DNA from 4 places in the Actinoplanes ianthinogenes genome. Region 4 is predicted to be linked to each of the others. Evidence: riboswitches for the same ligand, from Rfam matches in the RefSeq annotation. Region 4 holds a riboswitch; each other region holds the start of a gene.

Region 1 (6,950 bases), 3.3 Mb from region 4:
CTTCTCTAATTCACTCCAAGAAGAGGCACGACCGTGATCCGTGAACGGGCCTACCCCGTCGACCCCTGGCACATCCGGGAGACCCGGCTCGACCTGGACCTGCTGGCCCAGTCCGAGTCCGTTTTCGCACTCTCGAACGGCCACATCGGGATACGCGGAAACCTGGACGAGGGCGAGCCGCACGGCCTGCCCGGCACGTACCTGAACTCGTTCTACGAGCTGCGGCCGCTGCCGCACGCCGAGGGCGGTTACGGTTTCCCGGAGTCCGGCCAGACCATGGTCAACGTGACCAACGCCAAGCTGATGCGGCTGCTGGTCGACGACGAGCCGTTCGACGTGCGGTACGGCGAGCTCCGCTCCCACGAGCGCTGCCTCGACCTGCGCGCCGGCACCCTGGAGCGGACCGTGGAGTGGGTCTCCCCGTCCGGCAAGGGTGTCCGGGTCCGGACCGTACGCCTGGTCTCCTTCACCCAGCGCGCGGTGGTCGCCTTCCTCTACGAGGTGGAGCCGCTCGACGAGTCGACCCGGCTGATCCTCCAGTCCGAGCTGGTGGCGAACGAGCAGTTGCCGCCGATGAGCAAGGACCCCCGGGTGGCCGCCGTGCTGGACCACCCGCTGCAGGCCGAGGAGATGCTGGAGCAGCGCTCCGGCGGCCTGCTGGTGCACCGGACCAAGGCCAGTGACCTGCGGATGGCCGCGGCCATGGAGCACCTGGTGGAGACGCCGGGCCGGCACGCGATCACCACCGAGGGGCACGCCGACTGGCTGCGCACCACGGTGGCCTGCCGGCTGGAGCCGGGGCAGAAGCTGCGGGTGGTCAAGCTGGCCGCGTACGGCTGGTCCTCGATGCGCTCGCTGCCCGCCCTGCGCGACCAGGTCGGCGCCGCGCTGGCCAGCGCCCGGCTGGACGGCTGGGAGGGTCTGGTCCAGCAGCAGCAGGACTACCTGGACGCCTTCTGGGACCACTCCGACGTCCGCGTCGAGGGCGACCCGGAGGTGCAGCAGGCGGTCCGCTTCGGCCTCTTCCACACTCTCCAGGCCGGTGCCCGGGCGGAGCAGCGCCCGATCGGCTCCAAGGGCCTGACCGGCCCCGGCTACGACGGGCACACCTTCTGGGACTCCGAGACGTTCGTGCTGCCGGCGCTCACCTACACCCAGCCCTCGGCCGCGGCCGACGTGCTGCGCTGGCGGCACTCGACGCTGGACCTGGCCCGGGAGCGGGCGCAGACGCTGGGCCTGCAGGGCGCCGCCTTCCCGTGGCGGACCATCCGCGGGCAGGAGTGCTCCGGGTACTGGCCGGCCGGCACCGCGGGCTTCCACATCGCCGCGGACATCGCCGACGCGGTCCGCCGTTACGTGCAGGCCACCGGGGACTACGACTTCGAGCGTGAGGTCGGCCTGGAGCTGCTGGTGGAGACCGCCCGGCTGTGGCGCTCGCTGGGCCACCACGACCGGCACGGCCGGTTCCACATCGACGGCGTCACCGGGCCGGACGAGTACACCGCGGTGGTGAACGACAACATCTACACCAACCTGATGGCGCAGCAGAACCTGATGACCGCGGTGGAGGCGTGCAAGCGGCACCCGGACCTGGCGCGGCGCTTCGGGGTGGACGACGAGGAGGCGGCCTCCTGGCGGGACGCGGCGGCGGCCGTGCACATCCCGTACGACAAGGAGCTCGGGGTGCACCAGCAGTGCGAGGGCTTCACCCGGTTGCAGGAGTGGGACTTCGAGAACACTCCGCCGGAGGGCTACCCGCTGCTGCTCAACTACCCGTACTTCGACCTGTATCGCAAGCAGGTGGTCAAGCAGGCCGACCTGGTGATGGCGATGTACATCCGCGGTGACGCGTTCACCCCGGAGGAGAAGACCCGCAACTTCGCGTACTACGACGCGCGTACGGTCCGGGACTCCTCGCTGTCGGCCTGCATCCAGGCGGTGATGGCGGCCGAGACCGGTCACCTGGAGCTGGCCCACGACTACCTGGGCGAGGCCGCCCTGATGGACCTGCACGACCTGCACCAGAACGCGCGCGACGGCGTGCACGTGGCGTCGCTGGCCGGCTCGTGGATCGCGCTGGTCGCCGGCCTCGGCGGGATGCGTGACTTCAACGGCCAGCTGTCGTTCGCGCCGCGGCTGCCCAGCCGGATCAACAACCTGGACTTCTCGCTGCTCTGGCGGGGTCTGCGGCTGCGGGTCAACGTCACCGCCGACGAGGTGACCTACTCGCTGCGCAACGGCGGCGGGTCGGCCCGGCTCACGCTGCTGCACCACGGCAAGGAGATCGAGGTCACCCAGGTGCGCCCGGTGACCATGGCGATCCCGTCGGCCGGGCCGGTCGGCCCGTCGCCGTCGCAGCCGGCCGGGCGGGCTCCGGTGCGGCGCGCGACCCCGCACTGACGTCCTGACGCGAAAGCCCCCGTTTCCCGAGGAGGGAAGCGGGGGCTTTTCGGTACGAGAGCCCGATTACAGCAGCGACACGTGCACGTGGTCGGTGTGGTCACTCGGACCGTGATACGCGTGCCAGTTGTTGGTCGCGGGGAACCAGATCTGCTTGTACCAGATCACGTAATAGATCCCGAGCCGGTCGGCGTTGCGCACCAGGAACGCGGTGAGGTCGTTGCCGTACCGCATCATCTTGGCGTTGCCGGTCGCCGAGGAGAACCCGCTCTTCTGCAGGGACCAGTCGCAGGCCCGGCCTTTCGGGTGCTCGAACGGGCCACCGTTGCGGTGGCAGCCGACGAACATGTTGAAGCCGGCCTTCTTCACCTCGTTGTAGAGGTGCAGCGTGCGCTTGGTGATGCAGCCGTCGGTCGTCGGGTCCTTCTGGTTGCAGGACTCCGGCGAGAAGCCGCCGTCGGAGTTGCGCGGCGCCGGAGCGGCCGTCTTCGAGGTCGCGTCGACGAAGCCGGCGGTGATGGTCTTGTTGATGCCGGTGCCGCCGCCGAGCAGCTCGAGCTGGTCCTCGGCCGAGTCGTGCAGTTTCTGCTGGACGCCGAGCTGCTGCTCCTCGTTCTTGACCTCGGCGTCGAGCCGGGTCTTGTCCGCGGTGATGTCCTGGAGCAGGGTGTTCAGCTCGTGCAGTTTCTCGTCGTGCAGCTTGTTGATCTCCTCCAGCGAGACCGCCTTGTCCAGGAAGTCCGTGGAGTCGTTCGCCCGGAGCAGGAAGCTCAGCGAGCTGAGGTTGCCGACCTGGTACTGCTGCTTGGCGATCGCGTTGACCTCGGGAACCAGCTGATCACGCCGGGCCTCCGCGGTCTTGATCTGAGCGGCCAGCTCCTTCTGGGTCTTCTTCGACTTCGCCACCGCGGCTTTCGCGTTGACGTACCGGCGGTTCGTCGCCTCGATCTGGTCGGAGAGGTCGCCGTCGCCGTCGCCTTCATCGGCGGTCGTCGGGTTGCCGCCTGGTGCGGCATGAGCCGGGGTGACCGGTGCCACGAATATGGCGGCAGCCACCAACGGCGCCAGGGCAAGCGTCAGCCACCGGCGGGGACGTGCGGTCATCAACAATCCTTCCTTGTCACCGCCGACCGGGTTAGCTGACGGGTTCGGGACGGAAGCTATCCCTACCGCATATAGCGGATTCACCCCAACTACCTGGTTCCCCGGCTCACCTTTCGGTGATTGGGCGGCGGCCTGCCGGCAACTCGGGGGCGGTGCCGTCCTGGCAGGACCGGCGGCCAGTTTACCTGAGATATCTCGGTACATCAGCGTCCGGAAAACGGCCAAAATTGTTACCGCACAACGACTTTCCGTAATCGCATCACGACTCGTGACCGGGCCGTCGCAATGGGTACGAGAACTGTCGATTCGTCGATCCGCTGGGGTATGGTCGTCGCGGTTCCCGCGCGGGGACCGCCGCCTAATCGCATAACGAGCGAGCCGGGGATCCACCTTTCTTCCGGGGCGAATCCGCATCACGCGGTAGGGACTTCCTTCATCCCGAGCCCGTCAGCTAACCCGGCCGGCGGCCGACGGAAGGAAACAGCCAGTGCAGCATGTGACTGCGCGGCGACGATGGGCGGCCTTTCTAGCGCTCCTGGTCGCCGCATGCGGGATCGCCGGTGTCGCCGGCCCGGCGGCTGCCGCGCCGCGTCCGCTGACCGCGCCGGGCGAGTCCGGCGACGACGGCGAGGGCGGCGCGAAAGCCCTGCTCGACAAGCTCAACGAGGCCTCGAAAGGCTACGTCGACGCCAAGGCCAAGCTCGCGAAATCCAAGCAGCAGCAGACCAGCCTCGCCGCCGAGCTGAAGAAGCTGGACGCGGCCCTCGGCCCCCAGCAGGCCGCGCTCAACAAGTACGCCCAGCAGGCTTACACGATGGGCCGGCTCGGCCCGCTCAGCGCGATGCTCGGCGCCGACTCGTCGGCCGGCTTCCTGGACCGGGCCCAGCTGCTGACCACCGTGGCGGCCCGGCAGAACCAGGCGATCGCCGACCTGAAGAACACCCGCACCGACCGCCAGACGGCCAAGACCGGCATCGACGCGGCCATCGTCGACCAGCAGAAGCAGGTCAACGTGATGGCCAAGCGCAAGGCGCAGGCCGAGCAGGCGCTCAAGGACGCGAACCAGGGCGGGGACTCCGGTGACGCGGGTTCCAGCGGCGGCAGCGCGGACGCCGACAAGCCCTCCGGCGACCTGGACGGCAAGTGCGTGCCGGACCCGACGACGGACGGCTGCATCAGCCCACGCCTGCTGTTCGCGATGAAGCAGGCGCAGAAGGCCGGTTTCACCCGGTACGTCGCCTGCTACCGGCCGCAGAACAGCGGGGAGCATCCGAAGGGACGGGCCTGCGACTTCGCCGCCGACAAGAACGGGTTCGGCGGGGTGGCGACCGGGGCCAGCAAGACCTACGGGACCAACCTGGCGAACTACTTCATCCACAACTCGGACACGCTGGGCGTGCTCTACGTGATCTGGTTCAAGCGGATCTGGCTGCCGAGCAGTGGATGGAAGTCGTACAGCGGGGCGGGCGGCACGCCGTCGACCGACCACACGAACCACGTGCACCTGTCGGTGACGTAAATCTCAAACCCGCTTTTCGGTACGGCCGGCGCGCGCAGGCCGTACCGAAAAAGGGAATTTCAGGCGGGGAGCAGGCGGTGCCCGGCCATCTCGAGCTCGCCCTCGTGCAGGACGGTGACCGGGGTCTTGAGCCCGGACACGGCGTCGTGCAGCACCACCGACGCGCCGTCGATCCGATAGGTGCCGGCCGGCCGCTTCCGGCGGCCGGCCACCTGCCCCGCGTACGTTCCATCGATGCGCAGCTGGAGCCGGACCATGCCGTCCTGGCTGCGCCAGGCGCCGACCACCGCGGCGCCGGTCACCACGGCCGGCCGCTGCGGGGCCAAGCCGAGGCCGGCGTCGGGCGTGCGGCCCATGGCGATGGCCAGCATGGCGGCCGCGTCCAGGACGGTGGTGTCGACGCGAGGGGCGTGCGAGGAATGCATCGGGCCGGCTCCGGAGGGTGGGTGTCGGGAACGACTTCTCCCTTCGGCCTGACACCGGCCCGATGCAGAACTCCGCGGGTTGCGACCCGGTTATTTGGCGGCGCCGCCGGCTTTCAGCGAGCCGAGCACCGACGCGGCCAGTTTCTCCAGGTAGTCGTCGCTCATCGGCTGCCGGGAGACGGCCAGCCGCCAATACAGCGGGCCGAGGATCAGGTCGACGGCCACCTCCGGATCGGTGTCCTCGGGCAGCTCGCCCCGGGCGATGGCCTGGCCGACCAGTTTCTCCCCGACCGACTGCTGGTGGGTGCGCAGCACCCGTTGCAGGGTCTCGGCGATCTGCGGGTTCCGCGCCGCCTCGGCCATCAGGTCGGGGATGATCTGCGAGGCCACCCGGTGCTGCAGCGCCTTGCTGACGATCATCATGAGCAGGTCGAGGTCGCCGGAGAACGAGCCGGTGTCCGGAAGTGGCACCTTGCGACCGGCGACTTCCGTGATGATCTCCAGTACCATCTCCAGCTTGTTGCTCCATCGCCGGTAGATGGCGGTCTTGCCGACGCCGGCACGCCGGGCCACGGCCTCGATCGACAGGCGGCCGTAACCGACCTCTGCCAGCTCACTCATGACCGCGTTACGAATCGCCACGGTGATGTCGTTCCGGAGCACCGCCGCTCCGGCAGGTGCGCGTTTGACTGTCGCCACCCGGTAACTATAGCGCTACGACGTAACGGTTGCGTTCCGCCGTTTGGTCGGCTACCGTTCCTTCAACGTCGATACGAACCCGTTCCATCGGCGTCGGCGGACGCCTGTCATGCTGCTAGCTGTGTTCGAAGGCAAGTCACCGGAGTCCGCTGCTTCGCCCGGGCTGACGAGATCGGAGCACCAGTCCATGCCAGAGACGGCGGTTGCCGATGCCGCTACCGGCGTTTCCCCCAGGGATCTCGCCCGACGGCACGGCCTCACCTCTTCCGGGCGTCGGCTCGGACTCGTGGAGTACTCCCGCAAGCTGTGGGGGTATCGCCACTTCATCGCCGCGCACGCCAAGGCGAAGACGACGTCCTCGCTGGGCAACACGAACCTCGGCGCGCTGTGGCAGGTGCTGACGCCGGCGCTCAACGCCTTCGTCTACTACATCATCTTCGGTGTGGTGATCGGCACACGTGGCGGTGTCGACAACTTCGTGGCGTATCTCTGCATCGGCGTCTTCGTCTTCCAGTTCACCCAGTCGGTGGTGCAGAACGGCATCAATGCCATCACCGGCAACCTGGGCCTGATCCGGGCGCTGCACTTCCCGCGGGCCAGCCTGCCGCTGTCGGTGGCCCTGGTGGAGATCCGCAACTTCGTCACCGCGCTGGTCGTGCTGCTGGTGATCGTGGTCGTCAAGGAGCCGGTCAACCTGGAGTGGCTGCTGGTCATCCCGGCGATGATCCTCCAGTCGATCTTCAACACCGGGCTGGCGCTGGCCTGCGCCCGGTTCGGCTCCAAGATGCGCGACGTCAAGCAGC
Region 2 (6,950 bases), 3.5 Mb from region 4:
CCACACCGGGATTGCCGAGCACCCGCCACACCTCTTTCTGCCGCGCCCGGTCCGGCACCAGCAGATCCCGATCCCGGCTCTGCAAGAGCGGATCCATCGCCGGCAGCAGCCGCACCCCGCGGGGCGTGGCCGCCGACTCCAGCGCGGGCACCCGGTCGGCGGGCAGCCAGGCTTTCCGCCCGTCGACGCGCACCTCCACCAGCTCCGCGGGCCACCTCGCGCGAATCTCGGCGGTCGTGCTCAGCAGATATTTCGCCACCTCGGCCGGCCCCGCCGGCCCGAGGAACCGCAGATAGGTCGCGATCAGCTCGCCGATGCCCCGATTGCCCGCGGGCAGATCCGGCACCGGCGGGTCGAGCGGGCCGAGTGTCGCCTCCCGCCCCCGGGAAAGCACCTGCACCCCGCCGGGCAGCCCGGCCTGCTGCCAGACATTCCCGGCGATGTGCCGCGCCTTGCAGGCCGCGCAGTCATAGGTCAGCTCGGCCGGCACCCGCTTGCTGACCTCGGTGCTCGCCTCGCCGCGGGGCATCGGCGCGCGCACCACCGCACGGAACGCCTCGGCGGTCACCCGCAGCGCGGCGATCCCCCGCCGCATCCCGTCCGGAATCTGCCCGCTCTTGATCCGCGCGGCGGCGTCCGCGTCGCTGACCGGCCACAGCTGGGCGGTCAGGGCCGCGAGGTCGCTCCGCCGGTGCAGGTGCGGCGCCCCGCGGGCCGCCCAGACCGTGACCAGCCGGTCGTCGTCCAGCTCGGCGCTGGTGCGGGCGGCCAGCGCGACATGGGTCGAGCCCGGCGTGTACTCCTGCACGCCCAGGTCGAGCACCGGCAGGTCAGCCGGCCGCGCATCACCGCGCTCGGTCAGTCCCAGCGCAGCGAGCCGGAATGCCAGCACCTGCGCCCGATCCACCTCGATCACTCGCTCACCTCCCGCGTCGGTCAGGTGCGACGACCGTACCGCCGGGATGCGACATTTCTCAGGCGTTCGCGGCGGGCGCCCGGCAGGCCCGACACGTACTCCCAGGTGTCCAGGCTGGTCGGCCCGTACGGCCCCTCCTGCGGGATCGGTGGCTCCCCGGTCAGCCGATAGCCGCACCGGCGGGCCACCGCGGTGCTCGCCGAGTTGCCCGGGTCGATCCGCAGCAGCAGCCGGCTCAGCCGCAGCGTGCCGCAGGCATAGTCGGTGAGCAGCGACAACGCGGCCACCGCGAGTCCCCGCCGCCGATAGGGCGCGCCCACCAGATAACCCAGCTCGGCCTCGCGCAGTGCCGGATTGACCCCGAAGAGCAGCACCTCGCCGAGCGGCAAGCCCCCGTCCGCGGTGATCGCGAGCTGGATCCGCCGCCCGGTCAGCCGCCCCTGCCGGGCACGCTTGAGATAGGCCAGGCCGGCCTCCACATCGAACGGTGACGGCATCGGGGTCCACCGGGCGATCTGCGGCTCGTCCAGGAGCACGACCAGATCGTCCAGATCGTCCTGGCTCCACTCGCGCAGCACGACGCCGTTGCCCGCCAACGTCAGCGGGTGCGGCAACGGGCTGGCGGTCACCCTTCGCATCCTGCCCACAATGACCCGTACCCGGCTAGTGGCGATCCACAGGTCGCGCTCATCAAATTCTCGACCGCTCACCCGTCGGATCACCGATCGCATCGCGGGTCGCCCTCCGGGCGACTCCCCGCATCCCGCCCCGCACGGCAGGATGACCTCCATGCCGCCTTCTTCCGGTACGCCCTCCGGCCAGCCGCCCTCCGGCACACCCGGCACCCCACCGGTGCACGCCGAGGGGCACTGGGCCCGCTACAACGCCGGGCAGGGCGACCGGGAGCCCCGGGAGACCCTCCGCCGCGCGCTGGACCTGGCCGGCCGGGAGACCGGTCGCACCGCCGTCGACCTCGGCTGCGGCGCCGGCCGCGAGACCCGTGCCCTGCTGGACGGCGGCTGGCGGGTGCACGCCTACGACAGCGAACCCACCATGCTCTCGGCCACCGACCGCACCCACCCGGCGCTGACCGCCCACCTGCTCGGCTTCGAGCAGATCACCGAGCTGCCACCGGCCGACCTGGTCTACGCCGGATACGCGCTGCCCTATCAGTCGCGCGCGTCATTCGATCGCTTGTGGACGCTGATCCGGGCCGCGTTGCGCCCCGGCGGCCTGGTCGCCGTGGACCTGTTCGGGGTGCACGACGCCTGGGCCGGCACCCCGGGCATGACCTTCCTGACCGCCGCCGAAGCCACCGCCCTGGCCACCGGCCTCACCGTCGAGCACTGGCACGAGGAGGACGAGGTGGGTCCCGCGTTCGGTGGCCCCAAGCACTGGCACGTCTTCGAGCTGATCGCCCGGGTGTGATCGCCTACAGCTTGCGGGCGGTGATCTCGAAGCCGGCGGTCCGGAGCCTGCTCACCAGCGCGTCGCCGATGCCGGTGGCCGGGGTGAGGACGCCACCCTCCGAGGCCGGCAGCGCGTCCCGGTCCAGGGCCAGCGCCAGCGCCGACTCCCCGAGCATCACCGCGGTCGCCGCGTAACCCGGGTCGCCCTTGGCACGGACCCGGGACGTGTACCGGGCCCCGGTGGTCGTCGTGGTGAAGATGTCCATGGTGAAGTGGCCGGTCTGCTGCGTCTTCTCGCTCGGGCCGTCGCCGGGCTTGGGCAGCAGCCGGTCCAGCAGGAAGCGGGTGGGCGGCACCGCGAGGCCGGCGATCAGCGCGCCCAGGCCCAGCTTGGTGCCGATCGCCAGGACCGGGGAGAGCGGCGACGCGCCGACGCTCATCGCCTCGCGATACTTGAAGCCGCGACCGTAGGCCCAGCCGCGCAGCGCGTTGCTGCGCCGCACCACCCGGGTGTTGTAGGACGCCATCACGAACGGGGCGAGCCGCCCGCGCAGCTTCGGATCCACTTCGGAGGCGGGGAAGGTGTCCAGGTCGCTCTGCCGGCCGAGTTTCGGCTCGGCGTGCCGGTCCGGGCTCAGCGAGTACGGGCTGCCCGCCACCTTGCGCAGCGACGGATCCTTTTTCAGTACGTCCACCTGGTTCCGCATCGAGTCGATCGTCCCGCCGCTCACCCCGCCGCGCATGCTGGTCACCACCAGCGTCGTCTCGGTGAGTTCGCCCGCTGCGTCCTGTTCGACCTGCTGGTGCAGGACGTGCACCCCGATGTCGGACGGGATGGAGTCGAAGCCGCAGGAGTGGACGATCCGCGCACCGGTGCTCCGGGCGAGCTCGTGGTTCTCGTCGATGCTGTCCCGGGCGAACAGCACCTCACCGGTCAGATCCACGTAGTCGGTGCCGGCCGCGGCGCAGGCGTGCGCAAGCGGGCGTCCGTATTTCGCATAGGGACCCACCGTGGTGATGACCACGCGGGCACGAGCGGCCAGGCTGGTCAGCGCCTCGGTGTCCGCGGCATCGGCGATCAGGACCGGCCAGTCGACGTTCAACCGGGACTTGACGTCGGCCAGTTTCGCCGCGGAGCGGCCGGCCAGGGCGATGCGGGTGCCGGCCGGCGCGTATCCGGCGAGGTGTTTCGCCACCAGGGCGCCGACGAAGCCGGACGCGCCGTAGACGACGACGTCGAAGTCTCGGGAGAGATCGCTCATGGTCGGAGATTGTGCACCCTATGCCGGGCTCGTAGGCAACCCGTCGGTAACAAACATCGCGGCATGCAGCCACAACGCCGGCTCCGCTTGCCGAATCTCCACAAAGCAGGTCGAAACTCTAAAAAGCAGTGAAGCTTTACCCACTCCGGACCCCGCCAATCCTGTCGCCGCCCGATTTCCCTCAAAAGACGGACCACCGTGGTGGCAAATCCCGACGCGGCCTGAGAACTCGGGGAGTTATTCACACAAAGGAAGATCAAAGCGGCTAATTTGTGAGAACAAAGTCACCGGCCCCGCTTCCGGACTTGGTCAGTTCCGTGAGGCGGTGGCTACCGTCGACAGTCCGCCATCGCGGACACCGTGGCCGGAACGCCGAGTCCTGCCTGCTGGTCACGGTCAACAACCCACAGGCATGGAGCGGGGGACCCACAGTTCCTCGGCGCGCTCTCCGGAGTGCGCCTCGGGGTGAAGCCGCACCTGACGCGGCCGGGCTCCTCGGCCCGAACCCGACAGCTCACCTCGCAGGCGTGGAGGAAAACTTCATGCTTCACCTGAACAAGCGGGTTCGTCGTGTCCTCTCCCGGCGAGCCCAGTATCCGCGTGCGCTCAAGCGCACTCTCGGCCTCGCCGTGGCCGGCCTGGCCGGCGCCGTCGGTCTGCTGGCCGTCGAGGCTTCCCCGGCCAGCGCCACCCCGAACGTGAACTGGGACGCTGTAGCCCAGTGCGAATCCGGTGGAAACTGGCGCATCAACACCGGGAACGGCTATTACGGCGGTTTGCAGTTCAGCCGCAGCACCTGGCGCGCGCACGGTGGCGCGCAGTACGGCTCCACCGCCAACCTCGCGTCCAAGAGCGAGCAGATCCTGGTCGCCGAACGGGTACTCCGCAACCAGGGCATCGGCGCCTGGCCCACCTGCGGGCGGCGTGGCCTCACCAAGGCCCGCAAGAGCACGTCGGTGAGCCCGTACCGCCTCGCGTCGTACACGACACCGCTCAAGGCCACCCGCACATACGTGGTGAGGCGCGGCGACACCCTTTCCGGCATCGCCGCGCGTTACCACGTCAAGGGCGGGTGGAAGGCGTTGTATCGCGCCAACGCGAGCCGGCTGAGCAGCCCGAACCGGCTGCGGGTGGGTCAGCGCCTGGCCTTCTGAGATCAGGATCGGCCCAGCTCCGGGTGGTCGAGCACCCGGAGCCACGAGCCGTCGGGCTGGCGGCGGACGACCTGTGCCCGCGCCCCGGCCCCGTCTCTCGGCGGGGTCGAGGTGAGGGCCAGGTCGCCGCTGATCAGCGTGGGCAGCGGCGCCTCGGGCTCGAACGCCGGCATTTTCGGCAGCAGGTCGGCCCAGAGCTTCTGGATCGCGGCGCGGCCGACCGTCTCGCTGCCGGGTGGATAGGCCATCACGGCATCCTCCTCATAGAGCAGCGCCAGGCCTTCGGCGTCTTTCGCATTCGCCCGCTCGACGAACAAACGGGTCAGGTCCTCGGGATGCATTGCTTTCTCACGGTCTGCTTTCTCGCGGTCGCTCATGACTCCACCCTGCCGCGCGCGGCTCCACAAGTCCAACGAATGGTTTTCATACCAACTACAATCGCCACTCATGGATCTGCGGCAGCTGGAATACTTCGTCGCGGTCGCCGAGACCGGCAGCTTCACCCGGGCCGCGGCGCGCGTGCACATCACCCAGTCCGGCGTGAGCGCCCAGATCAAGGCGCTGGAGCAGGAGCTGGGCGCGGAGCTGTTCGACCGCGGCAGCCGGGTCGCGCGGCTCACCGAGGCCGGCTCCGCGGCGCTCAAGCACGCCCGGGCCGCGCTCGATTCGACCCTCGACCTGCGGGACGCGATCGACGACGTCAAGGGGCTGATCCGGGGCCGGCTGACCATCGGGATGGTGACCGGGTGCGAGGTCGCGCCGCTGTTCGACGCGCTCGCCGCGTTCCACCGGGAGCATCCGGGCATCGAGCTGGAGCTGGCCGAGGCGAACTCGGATCACCTGGTCGCCGGGGTGCGCGCGGGCAGCCTCGACGTCGCCCTGGCGGGGCTGGCCGGCGAGCCGCCGGAGAGTCTGAAGTCGCGGATCATCGTGAGCGAGCGGCTGGTGGCTCTGGCCGCGCCGGACAGTGAGCTCGCTGCCCGGGGCAGCGTCACGATCACCGCGCTCACCGCGTACGAAAAGATCTGCCTGCCCGTCGGGACAGGGATCCGCGACGTGCTCGATCGTGCCTTCGCCGGGAAGACCGGGCTGCGACCGGAGGTCGCGCTCGTCGCCACCTCGCCGGACACGGTGGCCGGCCTGGCGCGGCGCGGTCTGGGGGTCGCGGTGCTCAGCGAGTCGATGGCCGCCGCGCATCCCGACCTGGTCAGCGTCCCGATCGACGGGATCGAGATCCCGGCGCTGCTCGCGCTGATCTGGCAGGACCGGACCAGTCCGGCTCTGGCGGCGTTCCTCGAGCAGTGCGACGCGGCGTTCCGTTAGGAGGGCCCCCGCCGCGACGCGACGGGGGCCCGGACAACGCTGGTGTTACTTGGTGATCCGCTGGGTGTGCGTCGCAACGTACGACTGGTTACCCGCCTTGTCGGTCGCCCAGTAGGAGACCTTCAGCGTGCCCTTGTCGACGCCGGAGACGGTCGCGTGCCACCCGAAGAACGGGTCGAGCAGCGCGTCCACCGCCGCGGCCTTGGCCGTCGCGTCCTTCTCCGAGGAGGCGACGGTCCAGGTGCCGGCCGCGTAGTAGTACCACTTGCCGGACCGCTCCTCGATCAGCTTCACCGAGACGGTGCCGACACCCGCGCCGAGGTCGACGACCGTGCCGTTGAGCTGCGTCCAGGAGGCCGCCTTGTCCGCGTCACGCGGCAGGCTCAGGCCGACGATCGGGGCGAGGACGTCCTTGACCACGAGCACCGGACCGACCTTGACGGCCGTGCCGGCGCCGGCCGCGTTCACCGGGGTGGCGGTGACCGTGAAGCTGCCGCCCTTGGTGTAGACGTGGGTCAGGCCGCCGACCGTGCCGTCACCCCAGTTGACCTGGAAGCTGTCGGCGCCGGTGACCCCGGTGGGCCGCACGGTGACCGTCTCGCCGGACCACACCAGGCACTTGTCCAGGGTGTACTTGCCGGTCTGGGCGGCCGCCGCCACGGTGCCGCCGGAGACGGTCGCGGCGTTGCCGGCCTCGTCGGTCAGCGTCACGGTGATCGGGTAGCTGCCGGCCGCGGCGTACTTGTGGGTCGCCGTGGTCGCGCCGGCCTCGAGCGTCTCCGCCGCGCTGCCGTCGCCCCAGTTCACCACCTGCTTGATCTTGCCGGCGGCGGTCACGTCGTCGGACAGCGCCGACTGGGTGAGGGTGACCGTCTGGCCCGGCCAG
Region 3 (6,950 bases), 3.7 Mb from region 4:
GCCGAGCCGTCTCGGTGAAGATCCAGCCGAACGTGTTGGCCGCGGCCGGCAGCAGCGGCGAGAGCAGCAGGATCCGCTTGGCCCAGCCCGGCACTCCCGCGCCCCTCTGCAGGAAGGCGGGGAGGAGCGGCAGCCGCGACTTCTTCCCGGCGGAGGCCCAGAGGTAATACGCCGCCAGGACCATCCCGGCGATGCCGGCGCCCATCATCAGCCGGAACGTCCAGAACGCCACCGGAATCATCGGCACGTAGCTCCCCGGGCCGTACTGCGCCACGTACTGCGCCTGGAGATCGTCGATCCCCTGCACGGTCCCGTCGAAGGATCCGGTGCCCAGAAAGGACAGCAGCCGCGGCACCTCGATGGTCAGGAACGGCTTCTCGTGTCCGAGCTTCCCGAGCGCGAAGACCGAGAACGGCGCCCCGGTGGTCGTCGAGTACAGCGCCTCCGCGGCCGCCATCTTCATCGGCTGCACCGCCGTCATCACCTTGCCGAGGTGGTCGCCGGTCAGCGCGGTGAGCGCGCCGCCGATCAGCGTCAGCCAGGCGCCGAGCCGGGCCAGCGTACGGAAACCGGTGTCGGCCGCAAGCCGCCACACGCCGATGGCGAGCAGCAGGCCTCCGCCCGCCATGGCCGCCCCGGCCATGGTGTGCGGGAACGCCGCGAGCACCACCTCGTTGGTCATCAGCGCGGAGAAGCTCGTCAGGTGGGCGCGCCCGGTGGTGGCGTCCAGCTCGTAGCCGACCGGGTTCTGCATGAACGAGTTGGCCGCCAGGATGATGTAGGCGGAGAGCAGGGTCCCGGCCGCGACCACCACGATCGTCGCGGCGTGCAGCTTGCGGGGGAGCCGCTCCCACCCGAAATACCAGAGCGCCAGGAAGGTCGCCTCCAGGAAGAACGCGAGCATCCCCTCGATCGCGAGGGTCGGCCCGAACACGTCGCCGTAGAACTTGGCGAACGCGCTCCAGCCGAGCCCGAACTGGAACTCCTGGACGAGCCCGGTGACGACGCCGACCGCGAACGTGACGATCAGCAGCTTGCCGACGAATTTCGTCAGCTCCTGATACTTGCGATTCTCCGTCCGCAACCAGGTCAGATGCAGTCCCGCCGCAGTCGCCGACAGGCTGATCGACAGCGGCACGAACAGGTAGTGATAGATCGTCACGACGGCGAATTGCAGCCGGGTCAGGTCGAGCACGTCCATCGGGAAGCCCCCTCTACGACTCTTCGTAGTAGATACTACGAGACGTAGTACTACCGGCTCTAGTAGGATGGGTCACATGGCACTAGGCGATCTCGAACGCGAGGTCATGACGCAGCTCTGGGATGCTCCGGAGGCGCTGACCGTCCGGCAGGTGCACGAAAGAATCAGCCAAAACCGCGACTTGGCATATACGACCGTCATGACGGTCCTGGACCGTCTCGCGAAAAAAGAGCTCGTTGTCCAAATAAAAGCGGACAAAGCTTATAAGTACGCCGCCGCGCAGACTCGCGAGGAGATGACGGCGGCGCTCATGATGGACGCCCTGAGCGCCTCCCCCGATCAGGACGCCGCGCTGGCATACTTCCTCGGTCAGCTGCCCCCCGGCGCGATCCAAGCCGCCCTGGACGCCACACCGAAAGAGACGTGACCGCACTCATCCTCGGAGCCCTCGGGCTGACGCTCTCGCTGGTCGTCCCGGGCATCCTGGCCGGCGCCCGCTGGCCCGACCGCGCGCCGGTCGCCGCCGTCCTGCTCTGGCAGGCCCTCACCCTGACCGCGGTGCTCTGCGCCCTCGGGGTGGTGCTGGCCGCCCCGGAGGAGCTGACCCGGGCGGCCGGCGCCGACCACCCGTGGACCGTCGCGGCGCTGATCTTCTCCCTCGCGGTGGCGGCCACCATCGTGATCCGGCTGCTGATCTCGCTGATCAAGGTCTCGGCGCGGGCACGCGCCCGGCGCGAGCGGCACCGGATGCTCGCCGATCTGCTCGACCGCGCCGAACGGCACCGGGAGCTGGGCGGCGCCGAGGTGCGGGTGCTCGACGGGGCGCTGCCGCTGGCGTACTGCGTGCCCGGCCGGGAGCCGCGGGTGGTGCTCAGCGACGCGGTGCTGCGGATTCTGGACCGGTCGCAGGTGGACGCCGTGCTGGCACACGAGCAGGCGCACCTGCGGCACCGGCACGAGCTGGTGATGGAGTCGTTCACCGCGTTCTATCAGGCGGTGCCGCGACCGCTGCGCTCCCGGGCGCCGCTCGACGCGGTGCACCTGCTGCTCGAGATGGTGTCCGACGACGCCGCCCGGCGCCGGGTCGGTGCGGCCCCACTGCGCGCCGCGCTGGCCCGGTTGTCCGACGCCGTACCCCTCGCGGAGGAGGCCCCGGCCGACCCGGCGGGTGAATCCCGCTCCCGCAGGCTCGACCGGCTGACCGGTCCGGCGCCCACCTCGAGGACGCTCTCGGTGCTCGCCGGGGTCGCCGCCGCCGGTCTCCTGGTGTTACCTACCGTGATCCTGGTGGTGCCCTGGCTTGGGCAGGCCCTGGACGCGTGGCCATTTCGCTCACTCTGAGTATTGGAAGGTGTGCGGGCGGTTTCGCCGCGCGGGCAAGCTTCATTTGCCTGCATGATCCGAGTACGGTGGTCCCCGGTTCGGCAGCCCCCCATCGTCCATCCGGCCGATCTGACGAGCCACCGCCTAATCGCCGGAGACGGCGAGCCGGGGACCCAGGTGTGTGGGGTGAAGCCATCGCAACGGTGGCCGGGCGTGCTTCCCGCCCGAACCCGTCAGCTAACCCGGTCGGCGGCCGAGTGGAAGAAAGGACAACGCACCTACGTGAAGCGCGTACTAGGCGGCCTGCTCGCCGCGGTTGCCGCCGCCGGACTCGTTCTCACCGGACCCGTCGTTGCCCACGCCACGCCCTCGCCGTCCAGCGTCGAGGACCAGATCGACAAGCAGTGGAACGAACTCGAGCCGGTGATCGAGGACTACAACGACACCCACGGGAAGCTGCTCAAGCTGCAGAAGCAGCAGAAGCAGCTGAACAAGACGCTCGCCCCGCTGCAGAAACAGGTCGACGTGGCGCTGGCGGAGGTGCGCGGGCTCGCGTCCGACGCCTACATGCAGGGTCCGCCGAGCGCCATGGGCGCGATCCTGGGCGGTTCGCCGAACGATCTGACCGAGAAGCTCTCGCTTCTCGAGCAGCTGGCCGCCAACCGCCGGGAGTCGATCAGCAGCGTCGTGACGCTGCGCGACAAGTACGCCGCTGACAAGGAGAAACTGGACGCCCTGGCGACCGAGATCGCCACTCGGGACACCGACCTCAAGACCAAGAAGTCGGCGATCGAGAAGGAGATCACCTCCCTCCAGAAGCTGCGGCTCAAGGCGTACGGCGACACCGACGACGGTCCGTACAAGACCGGCCCGTGCCCGGTCGACTACACCAACGACATGGGTGGCCGGGCCGCGCAGCGGGCCTGCGACCTGATCGGCAAGCCCTACGTCTTCGGTTCCGAGGGCCCGAACAGCTACGACTGCTCGGGTCTGACGAAAGCGGCGTGGGCGGCCGTCGGCGTGCATCTCGAGCACTACACGAAGGATCAGTGGGGTTCCGGGAAGTCGGTGAGCCGGAGCGAGTTGAAGCCGGGTGACCTGGTCTTCTACTACTCCGACGTGCACCACGTGGCCATCTACATCGGTGGCGGCATGGTGGTGCACGCGCCGCACACGGGCGACCACGTGCGGATGGCGACGATCGATCGCGGGCCGATCGCCGGCTATCGCCGGCCCGCGGGCTGACCCTCCGGTCCAGGTATCCGAACCGCTCCCGGCCCGCGCCGGGAGCGGTTCGCTTTTCAGACCCTTTGCGTACGGCGGGAAGCGCCGGTCAGCACCTTTCGCAACAGCGCCGCCAGTTGCTCGCGCTCTCCCGCGCTCAGGGGCGCCAGTAACTCGTCCTGGATCGCCGCCGCCCGCTCCGCGAGGTCCCGCGACCGCTCCTGACCGGTCTCGGTCACCGTGATGACGTTGCGCCGCCGGTCGCCGGGGTCGGGGGAGCGGGCCACATATCCGTCCTCCTCCAGCTCGTTGAGCGCGCCGACCAGGTCGCTGAGGTGGATGCCGGTGCGCCGCCCGAGCGCCGCCTGGCTGGCCGGCCCGTCCGCGATCAGCGACTCCAGCAGCCGGTAGTGATAACCCCGCGCGCCCACCTCGGCGAACCCGTCGCCGACCAGCCGGTGTGCGTGCGCGGCGGCCTGGGTGAGCAGCCAGCTCGGCAGTTGATCCATGTGTCCAGCATAACATTGGACGAACTAACGTTAGTTTGTCTAACGTTAGCCGCATGAACGAATTCCGCGTCCACCTCCCGCAGTCCGAGCTCGACGACCTGACCGACCGGCTCACCCGCACCCGCTGGCCCGACGAGCTGCCCGGCGCCGGCGACGACTACGGCATCCCCCTGGCCCGGGTCCGCGCCCTCACCGATCGGTGGCTCACCTTCGACTGGCGGGCGCACGAGGCCGAGCTCAACGCGTACCCGCAGTTCGTCACCGAGATCGGCGGTGACCGGGTCTACTTCATGCACCTGCGCAACGCCGACCCGGACGCCCTGCCGATCGTGCTCACCCACGGCTGGCCCGGCTCCACGGTCGAGTTCCTGGACGTCGTCGACCGGCTCGCCGAGCACTTCCACGTGGTCGTCCCGGCCATCCCCGGCTTCGGCCTGTCCGGGCCCACCACCCGGCGCGGCTGGAGCCAGCAGCGGGTCGCCGAGGCCTGGGCCGAGCTGATGAGCCGGCTGGGCTACCGGCGCTACGGCGCGCAGGGCGGCGACTGGGGCTCCGGCGTCTCCCGGCACCTGGCCGCCGCCGCGCCGGACAACGTGGTCGGCGTGCACGTCAACTACCTGCCCACGCCCGGCTCGCCGGAGGGTCTGAGCGCCGCCGACCAGGCGCGGCTCGCCAAGACCATGGAGCTGGCGAAAAATCGGCACCCGCACCAGCTGCTGTTCGCCGCCGGCCCGCAGACCCCGGCCTATGCGCTGAACGACTCGCCGACCGGGCTGCTGGCGTTCTGGGCGGACAAGTTCGACCGGTGGTCCGACCCGGCCACCCCGGTGCCGGACGATCGGATCCTGGCCGACGTGGCCCACCACTGGTTCCACCGGACCGCCGCGTCGTCCGCCCGGCTGATCAAGGAGAGCGCGGTGAACGTGCCGGTGACCTGCGCGGCGCCGCTCGGTGTCGCGGTCCTGCCGGGCGACCTCACGCAGTCGGTCCGGCCGCTGGTCGAGCAGCGGTACGACGTGCGGCACTGGACGGAGTTCCCGCGAGGTGGGCACTTCGCCGCGCTGGAGGTGCCGGAGCTGTTCGCCGAGGACGTCACGGCGTTCTTCCGCAGCCTCGACAATCGCTGATCACGGTGTCGATCCGGCCACGTCCCGGTCCCCGCCCGCCCAGGGGGGCCTCCCCGAAGACAGTGTGATGCGGAGGCGAGATCGTGCGGGGGCGGGCTGTGGACAGCGCGCTGGTGTGGACGACTTGCCGTTGAGCCGGCGGAGATGCTTCTGAGCACCGGCCGGAGGTGGTGGGTGGGGCGGACGCGGGCATAATCGCGTTCCATGAGCGACGCGTTGATCGAGAGCCTCATCGCGGCGGTGCAGGGTCGCCCCGACGATCTGCCGCTGCGGCTGCACCTGGCCGAGCTGCTGGTTGCGGCCGGGCGCGGGGCCGAGGCGATCGAGCACGCCGCTCAGGTGCTCAGCCGGGAGCCGGGGAATGCGACGGCCCGGACCCTGATGACGTCCGCGCTGGCCGGCCCGGCCGCTGCGCCGCCGTCTGCCGCCTCCCTTCCAGCCCCGGATGCCGTGGCACCTTCGACTCCGGCGTCAGCGGAGACGCCGGCCGCCGAGCCGCCGGCATCGGAAAGGTCGGCCGCGGAGCCGCCGGCATCGGGGGCGCCGGCCGGGGTCGACTGGGCAGCGATGGAGCAGCAGTTCGGGGACGTGGTCCCGCCGCGGTTCGCCCGGTCCGGTGACGAGCCGGAGCCGGTGACCGGGCACGGCGACCGGGCCTTCGACGTCGAGCGCTCCACCGTCACCCTCGCCGACGTCGGCGGCATGGCCGAGGTCAAGAAGCGTCTCGAGGTCTCCTTCCTCGGCCCGCTGCGCAACCCGAAACTGCGCAGCCTGTTCGGCAAGAGCCTGCGCGGCGGTCTGCTGCTCTACGGCCCGCCCGGCTGCGGCAAGACGTTTCTGGCCCGGGCGGTCGCGGGCGAGATGGGTGCGGCGTTCATTTCTTTGTCGATCACTGACGTGCTGCAGATGTGGGTGGGCAGCTCCGAGTGCAACCTGCACGACCTGTTCGAGTCGGCTCGCGGGCACGCCCCGTGCGTCCTGTTCCTCGACGAGATCGACGCGCTCGGGCACAAGCGCAGCCAGCTGCACTCGTCGGCGATGCGTACCGTGGTGAACCAGCTGCTCACCGAGCTGGACGGCGTGCAGGGCGGCAACGAGGGTGTGTTCGTGCTGGCCGCGACGAACGCGCCGTGGGACGTGGACGCCGCGCTGCGCCGGCCGGGGCGGCTCGACCGTACCGTGCTGGTGCTGCCCCCGGACGGCCCGGCGCGGGCCGCGATCATCGAGTTCCACCTGCGCGATCGCCCGGTCGCCGGCGTCGACCTGGCGGCGGTCGCCGCGGCCACCGAGAACTTCTCCGGCGCCGACCTGGCCCACCTGTGCGAGACGGCCGCCGAGTTCGCGATGCGTGACGCGATCGCCACCGGTGAGATCCGCATGATCAACCAGGCCGACATGCTGGCCGCCGCCGCGGAGATCCGTCCCTCCACCGACGCCTGGTTCACCACCGCCCGCAACGTGGCGATGTTCGCCAACCAGAGCGGCGAATACGACGATTTGGCCGCCTACCTCAAGAAACGCAAGTCCCGCTGAGCCATGACCGCGGCCCCGCTCGCACCTCGGCTC
Region 4 (6,950 bases):
CCGGCGCCGGTCTCAGTCAGTGGAAGCTCCAGGTCGACTATGGCCGCCCGTCCTGCCGCTGGTCGGACGGTTCCCGTTTCGTCCTGCTCCCGGCCGGCCCGGACGACTTCACCATGACGGTCGGCCGGTGGTACCGGGTCACCTGCATCCGGCTCTCCCCGGTGCTGTTCCAGATCCGGGTGCACGATCCGCTCACCGGCCGCCAGCTGCTGCCGCCCGCGCAGCAGACGAGCCCGCTCGCCGACATCCTGCCCAGCGGCTTCGTGGTGATCGGCGGCAAGCGGATCAACGCGGCGCAGACCGATGTGGACACCGATCAGTTCCACGGTGACCTGGACAACGTCGAGTTCGGCCGCAAACTGGTGCCGGCCGACGCGCGTTGACGGATCGGAATCGGTGCCGTAGGTTGGCGCGGAAAGCGCATTCCCGCACGTCGTTCCTCCTGGCGGCGGCTGGCTGAGGTCAGCGGAACCAGTCGAGGTCGACAGCTCCGGCGATCACCTGCATGCCCTTGTCGCCAGGGTGCAGGTGGTCGCCGGAGTCGTTAGCGGGCAGGAACCGGGTCGGCGCCGCCGGGTCGTGCGTCGCGGTGTCCTGGTCGAGCACCGCGTCGCAGCCGCTCCCGGTCCCGCGGACGAAGGCGTTCACCGCGGCGCGCCCCTGCTCCCCGCGACTGCTCCAGTAGTCCGCCCCGGCGAACGGCGTGAGCGTCGAGCAGATCACCGTGATCCCGGCCGCGTGCCCGCGAGCGATCAGCTGCCGGTACGCGCCGACGATCTGGTCGACGCCCGGCGGATGCCTGCTGCCCAGGTCGTTCAGCGGATCGTCCGCGATGATCACCCACTTCACCCCGGTCCGCCGGAGCACGTCCCGCTCGAAGCGGTGTGCCGCGCTCTCGCCCCGCCCGTCCTTGCCGTCGGCGGTCAGCCGGTTGCCGCTGATCCCGGTGTTGACCACGCCGATCGTGCGCCCGGCCGCGCGCAGCCGGTCGGCGAGCAGGTCCGGCCACCGGTGGTTGGCCCCGAACGCCGAGTCGAGCCCGTCGGTGATCGACGCCCCGAACGCCACGATCGTCCCGTCCGCCGCGCTGTTCAGCACGTCCAGGCCGCTGAGGAAGAAGTAGTTGCTCGACGTCTCGACGCTGTGCATCGTCGCGGCGGTGAGCTGGTCGCCCGTACCGATGTAATTGTTCTGCGTGCCCAGCGGGTGCCGGGTCGTCTCGCCGGTCGCCGCCGGGAGATAGAGGCTGACCGCCAGGTCGGTGTCCGCCGGCACGGCGAAGGCGACCTCGTCGCTGGTCACCGTGGCACCGGCCGGGACGGTCACCGTGGCCTTGCCGCCGAAGGTGACCGCGGTGTCGGTGGCCGGGTCGATCCCGCTCCCGGTCGCCCGCCGCGCCACGTGCACCCCGCCGACGACCAGCGGCGTCCGGCCGAACGTGTTGGCGAGCTGCAACCGCGCGCCGTCCCCGCCGACGCTGGTGTGCACGATCTGCCGCACCGTCTGCCGGGTGAAGGGCTGGCCGCCGTCGGTCATGGCGACGCCCCAGGTGGCGACCCAGCCCGGTGCCGCGGAGGCCGGCGGTGATGCCGGGACCACCGAGGGCGAGACGGATGCGGGGGAGGGGCCGGCCTGTGCCGTCGCGGTCCCGCATCCCCCGGCCAGCAGCATCACGCCGGCCGCCATGACCCACCGCATCTGTTCCCCCGTGTTCCTTGCCCGCTTTCCGCCGCACATCCTCACATCCGGACATGTGCGGGAGCTGTCAGCAGGGACAAGGATCACCGGGTGTCAGCCGATGGGGATGCCGGACACGTGCCTCGGTCCGGTCATGCGGCCGTCCGGACGGCCGCATGACCGGGGATCACCTTGTCAGAGACGGATGCGCTGACCCGGGTAGATCCGGCTCGGGCTGCTCAGCTTGTTCTTGTTGAGCGCGTACAGGGTCCGCCAGCCGCCCTTGATGTGGTACTTCCGGGCGATCTTGGCGAGGGTGTCACCGGACTTGACCACGTAGGTCTTCCCGGAGCTCTTCACCTTCTTCTTCTTCGGGGTGTGCGACGGGGTCGACTTCTTGTGGACGCCGGACCTCTTGCCGCACACCGGCCACGGGCTCAACCCGCGCTTGGCGTACAGCTTCTCGGCGATCCTGATCTGTTCGGCCTTGGTGGCCTTGTCCGCGGTCGAGGCATATTTGCCCCCGCCGTTCGAGAGCCACGTGCCGCGGCTGAACTGCAAGCCGCCGTAATACCCGTTACCGGTGTTGATGTGCCAGCGGCCGCCCGATTCGCACTTGGCGACCACGTCCCAGTTGACGCTGGAGGCCAGGGCCGGGGTGGCCGGCGCGAGCAGCACGCCCGCTCCGGTCACGCCGGCGGCCACCAGGCTGAGGGCAGCAAGGCGCGTTCGTCTACCGATCCGAGACATGGATGATCCTCCACGCCTGCGAGGTGAGCTGTCGGGTTCGGGCAGATCGGCCCGGCCGCGCGTCACGTGGCGGCTTCACCCCAAGGCGCTGTCCCAGCGCCGGAAAACGGTGGTTCCCCCGCTCCTGCCCTTTCATCGAGTCTGTGGATCGGCGGCAGGATTCGGCGGTCCGTCCACAGTGCCCGCCATCGCGGGACGACCGACGGTAACCACAGCCCCGGTCGTTCATCCAAGTTTTTGACGGCCTTTAGTGACGTTCTTCACGGTATTTGCCCGATTTGATCTTGTTCGTGCCCCGGAAAGCCAGGCATTTCCGAAACCGGTGATCCGCCCGTCCTCCCGGCATCCCCCACGAACGGCAGAAAGGGCGGAACCGCCGCTGGTCACGCTGCGTCAAACCGCGCATGGCCGCTCTCCGCCGGCGCCGAACCGCGCTGCTCACCGCGATCTCCGCCCTCACGCTGTCCGCGTGCGGCAACACCCTTTCCGGTACGCCCGGAGCATCGCGCGACGCCGTCCACGCGGCAGCCGCGAACCTGCCGTCGCGGTACACCTACGTCCTCACCTCGACCTGCGGCGAGCGGGCGCTGATCGGCCGATACCGGATCGCCGTCGACGGCGCGGCGGCCACCGGGGAACCCCTCGGCCCGGACAGCAACCAGGACGTCACCCATTACCCGGCCATCACGGAGCTGCTCGCCGAGGTCGACACGGCCGGACCGGACGCCGTGATCGAGTTCCAGGCCGACGCCGCCGGTCTGCCCGCCTCGCTGACGGTCGACCCGGTCCCGAACGCCATCGACGACGAGGCGTGCTACACCTTCACCGACATCCGGCCGGGTGCGCCGCGGGAGTCCCCGGGTACCGCCCAGGGCCACCCCCTGGGGCGAACGACGTACCGGCCGGACGACCATGGACCGCATGCGAAGCTTTGATGTGGTGGTGGTCGGCGCCGGACCAGGCGGCGAGGTGGCGGCCGGACGACTGGCCGAGGCCGGGCTGGACGTGGCGATCGTCGAGGCCGACAAGGTCGGCGGCGAGTGCTCCTACTACGCGTGCATACCGTCCAAAGCGCTGCTGCGCCCGGGCGAGCTGCTCGCCGAGGCCCGGCGCACGCCCGGGGTGGCCGCCGCGGTCACCGGCGACCTCGACGTCGCGGCGGTGCTGCGCCGCCGCGACGAGCTGATCGGCAACCTGGACGACGCCGGGCAGGTGCCCTGGCTCACCGAGCGCGGGGTCACCCTGATCCGCGGGTGGGGCCGGCTCGCCGGGGAGAAACGCGTCCAGGTCGGCGACGAGACCCTCGAGGCGCGGCAGGCGGTCATCCTGGCCGGCGGCACCCGGGCGGCGCTGCCGGACATCGACGGGCTGGCCGAGTCCGAGCCGTGGACCAACCGCGAGGCGGTCACCACGCCGACCGTCCCCGAGTCGCTGATCGTGATCGGCGGGGGCGTGGTCGGGACCGAGCTGAGCCAGGCGTTCACGTCGCTCGGCTCGCGGGTGACCCTGATCCCGGGGAAGCGGGGGCTGCTGCCGCGGGAGGAGCCGTTCGCCGGGGAGCAGGTGGCGCAGTCGCTGGTGGAGCAGGGGGTGGACATCAGGTTCGGGGCGCGGGCTCAGGGCGTACGCCGAACCGGTGTTGATGTTGAAGTGACCCTGAGTGACGGGACTGCCGTGAGGGCGGCGGAGATCCTGGTGGCCGCGGGGCGCACGCCGCAGGCGGCGGACCTCGGGCTGGAGACCGTCGGCGTCACCGCGCTGCGGGTCGACGAGAACATGCGGATCCCCGGCTTGAGCTGGCTCTATGTGGTGGGCGACCTGAACGGGAAGGCGCTGTTCACGCACATGGCGAAATATCAGGCGGCGATCGCGGCCGGCGACATCCTGGGCAAGCCGATGGCCGCCGAGCATCTCGCCGACGGCCCGGGATCACCGCGAGTGATCTTCACCGAGCCGCAGGTCGCCGCGGTCGGGCACACCGCCGCGACCGCCGCCGCGGCCGGTCTGACCGTCCGGGTGGTCGACCTGCCGACCGACGGCAACGCCGGCGGCGCGTTCACCGGCGGGCCGCGCGGCACCAGCCGGTTCCTCGTCGACACCGACCGCAACGTGCTGGTCGGCGTCACCCTGACCGGCTCGAACGTCGCCGATTTCCTCCAGGCCGCGACGGTCGCCGTGGTGGGCGAGGTCCCGCTCGGCCGGCTGCGGCACGCCGTTCCGGCCTTTCCCACCCGCAGCGAGGTGTGGCTGTACCTCTTCAACGCGCTCGGGATCTGAGGACCACCATGGACTATCGACTGGAGCTGATCGCCGTGCCGGTCAGCGACGTCGACCGGGCGAAGCGGTTCTACCGCCGGCTCGGCTGGCGCGAGGACCTCGACTACGTGTGCGGCGACGACTTCCGGGTGGTGCACTTCACCCCGCCCGGGTCGAGCTGCTCGATCGTCTTCGGGGTCGGCATCGGCACCGCCCGTCCCGGCACCCTGGAGAACGTCCACCTGATCGTCCGGGACATCGAGGAGGCCCGCGCCGAGCTGCTGGCCCGGGGCGTCGAGGTCAGCGAGATCTTCCACGACGCGGACGGCGTCTTCCACCATGCGGGCACCACGAAACGGGCCGCGGGCCTCTACCCGGGGCGGTCGTCCTACGGCTCGTTCGCGTCGTTCGGTGACCCGGACGGCAACGGCTATCTGCTGCAGGAGGTCAGCGAGCGGGCCGCGAGTAGTGTCGCCGCGTGATCGAACTGCGGGGGCGAGTCCGTGAGCGGGACCAGCTCGACAGACTTCTCAAGGACGTCCGGGCCGGTCAGAGCCGGGTCCTGGTGCTGCGCGGCGAGGCCGGCGCGGGCAAGTCGGCGCTGCTCGACTACCTCGCCGGGCACGCGCCGACCGGCCGGGTGGTCCGGGCCGCCGGTGTCGAGCCGGAGACCGAGCTGGCGTACTCGGCCCTCCACCAACTGGTCGCCCCGCTGCTGCCGCACCTGGACCGGCTGCCCGAGCCGCAGCGGCTCGCCCTCGCCACCGCGTTCGGCCTCGCCGCCGGCCGGCCGCCCGAGGCGCTGCTGATCGGGCTGGCCGTGCTCGGCCTGCTCGCCGAGGCCGCCGTCGAGCAGCCCCTGATCGTGGTCGTCGACGACGCCCAGTGGCTGGACCGGATGTCCGAGGTGATCCTCACCTTCGTGGCCCGCCGGCTCGACGCCGAGTCGGTCGCCCTGGTCTTCGCGGCCCGCACCCCGGCCGACGACGCCCTGCTCACCGGCCTGCCCGAGCTGCGCGTCGAGGGCCTGCCGGACGCCGACGCCCGCGCCCTGCTGGCTACCGTGCTGCCCGGCCTGGTCGACGCCCGGGTCCGCGACCGGATCGTGGCGGAGACCCGGGGCAATCCGCTGGCCCTGCTCGAACTGCCCCGCGACATGGATCCGGCGTTCGGGTTCGGCGCGCCCGGGCTCTCGTCGCTCGCGGCCGGTGCCTCGTCTGTTGGTGGGGCCGCGTCGCCTGCGGGTGGGGCTTCGTCGTCGGGTGGGGCCGCGTCGTCTGCGGGTGGGGCTTCGTCGTCTGCGGGCGAGGCCGCATCGTTCGCAGTCGAAGTCCGGTCGTTCGAGGCCGGAGTCCGGTCGTTCGGGGCCGGGGCTTCGTCGCCGGCCGGCCGGGTCGAGGGGGGCTTCGAGCGGCGGATCGCCGCGCTGCCCGCGGACAGCCGGACGCTGCTGCTGGCCGCCGCGGTCGAACCGGTCGGTGACGTGACGCTGCTCTGGCGGGCGGTGGAGCGGCTCGGGATCAGCCCGGACGCGGCCGGCCCGGCCCAGGCCGCCGGGCTGGTCGAGATCGGAGCTCGGGTGCGGTTCCGGCACCCGCTGGCGCGGTCTGCCGCATGGCGTGGCGCCGATGCCGCCGAGTTGCGGGCCGTGCACCGGGCGCTGGCCGAGGTCACCGACGCGGACCGGGACCCGGACCGGCGCGCCTGGCACCGCGGCCACGCCGCCGTCGGCCCGGACGAGGCGGTCGCGGCCGAGCTGGAGGGATCGGCCGGCCGTGCGCTGGCGCGGGGCGGCCGGGCCGCTGCGGCCGCTTTCCTGGAGCGGGCCGCCGAGCTCACGCCGGACCGGAACCGGCGAGCGGCGCGGATGCTGGCCGCGGCCCAGGCCCGGCTCGCATCCGGCGCTGCGGCAGCGGTCCCGGACCTGCTCGCGGCCGTCGAGATGGGCCCGCTCGATCCGGTCCAGCAGGCCGGCGTGGAGCGTCTCCGCGCCCGGGTGGCCTTCGTCCTGAACACCGGCCACGAGATCGTCCCGCCACTGCTCGCCGCCGCCCGTCGCCTGGAAAGCCTGGACCCGGCCGCCGCCCGGGAGACGTATCTGTCCGCGGTCGGCGCGGCCATCAACGCCGGCCGGCTCGGTTCCGTCGACCGTGCGGGCGGTGTCGGGTCGCTGGATCGTGCGGGCGATGCCGTGGCTGCTCCCGCTGATGCTGGTGTGCTGGGGCGCGCGATCGAAGCCGCGGCAGCGGCTCCGGTCGGGGACGAGC

Evidence for each region. A riboswitch is a leader RNA that binds a small molecule or an ion and turns the genes downstream of it on or off. The one in region 4 is predicted to bind cyclic di-AMP.
Region 1: another riboswitch for cyclic di-AMP. It lies ahead of Aiant_RS22990 (coiled-coil domain-containing protein); the one in region 4 lies ahead of Aiant_RS46445 (LysM peptidoglycan-binding domain-containing protein).
Region 2: another riboswitch for cyclic di-AMP. It lies ahead of Aiant_RS23910 (LysM peptidoglycan-binding domain-containing protein); the one in region 4 lies ahead of Aiant_RS46445 (LysM peptidoglycan-binding domain-containing protein).
Region 3: another riboswitch for cyclic di-AMP. It lies ahead of Aiant_RS35890 (C40 family peptidase); the one in region 4 lies ahead of Aiant_RS46445 (LysM peptidoglycan-binding domain-containing protein).

The regions. Positions count from the first base shown of each region.
Region 1 covers NZ_AP023356.1:5,095,880-5,102,829, forward strand. The annotation lists gene Aiant_RS22980 (beta-phosphoglucomutase family hydrolase) at 1-9, shown strand, start outside; gene Aiant_RS22985 (glycoside hydrolase family 65 protein) at 34-2,400, shown strand; gene Aiant_RS22990 (coiled-coil domain-containing protein) at 2,467-3,504, opposite strand; cyclic di-AMP (ydaO/yuaA leader) riboswitch at 3,510-3,641, opposite strand; cyclic di-AMP (ydaO/yuaA leader) riboswitch at 3,850-3,986, shown strand; gene Aiant_RS22995 (coiled-coil domain-containing protein) at 3,992-5,023, shown strand; gene Aiant_RS23000 (hypothetical protein) at 5,083-5,448, opposite strand; gene Aiant_RS23005 (TetR/AcrR family transcriptional regulator) at 5,539-6,147, opposite strand; gene Aiant_RS23010 (ABC transporter permease) at 6,335-6,950, shown strand, end outside.
Region 2 covers NZ_AP023356.1:5,293,819-5,300,768, reverse strand. The annotation lists gene Aiant_RS23930 (DNA glycosylase AlkZ-like family protein) at 1-916, opposite strand, end outside; gene Aiant_RS23925 (GNAT family N-acetyltransferase) at 937-1,554, opposite strand; gene Aiant_RS23920 (class I SAM-dependent methyltransferase) at 1,706-2,344, shown strand; gene Aiant_RS23915 (saccharopine dehydrogenase family protein) at 2,349-3,587, opposite strand; cyclic di-AMP (ydaO/yuaA leader) riboswitch at 3,956-4,130, shown strand; gene Aiant_RS23910 (LysM peptidoglycan-binding domain-containing protein) at 4,130-4,741, shown strand; gene Aiant_RS23905 (YybH family protein) at 4,744-5,082, opposite strand; gene Aiant_RS23900 (LysR family transcriptional regulator) at 5,189-6,064, shown strand; gene Aiant_RS23895 (ExeM/NucH family extracellular endonuclease) at 6,110-6,950, opposite strand, start outside.
Region 3 covers NZ_AP023356.1:7,967,514-7,974,463, forward strand. The annotation lists gene Aiant_RS35875 (cytochrome ubiquinol oxidase subunit I) at 1-1,201, opposite strand, end outside; gene Aiant_RS35880 (BlaI/MecI/CopY family transcriptional regulator) at 1,278-1,628, shown strand; gene Aiant_RS35885 (M56 family metallopeptidase) at 1,625-2,542, shown strand; cyclic di-AMP (ydaO/yuaA leader) riboswitch at 2,656-2,791, shown strand; gene Aiant_RS35890 (C40 family peptidase) at 2,807-3,769, shown strand; gene Aiant_RS35895 (MarR family winged helix-turn-helix transcriptional regulator) at 3,826-4,257, opposite strand; gene Aiant_RS35900 (epoxide hydrolase family protein) at 4,311-5,384, shown strand; gene Aiant_RS35905 (AAA family ATPase) at 5,589-6,917, shown strand.
Region 4 covers NZ_AP023356.1:1,791,872-1,798,821, reverse strand. The annotation lists gene Aiant_RS08275 (hypothetical protein) at 1-383, shown strand, start outside; gene Aiant_RS08270 (GDSL-type esterase/lipase family protein) at 463-1,698, opposite strand; gene Aiant_RS46445 (LysM peptidoglycan-binding domain-containing protein) at 1,873-2,427, opposite strand; cyclic di-AMP (ydaO/yuaA leader) riboswitch at 2,426-2,604, opposite strand; gene Aiant_RS08260 (hypothetical protein) at 2,832-3,362, shown strand; gene Aiant_RS08255 (dihydrolipoyl dehydrogenase family protein) at 3,349-4,704, shown strand; gene Aiant_RS08250 (VOC family protein) at 4,713-5,165, shown strand; gene Aiant_RS08245 (helix-turn-helix transcriptional regulator) at 5,162-6,950, shown strand, end outside.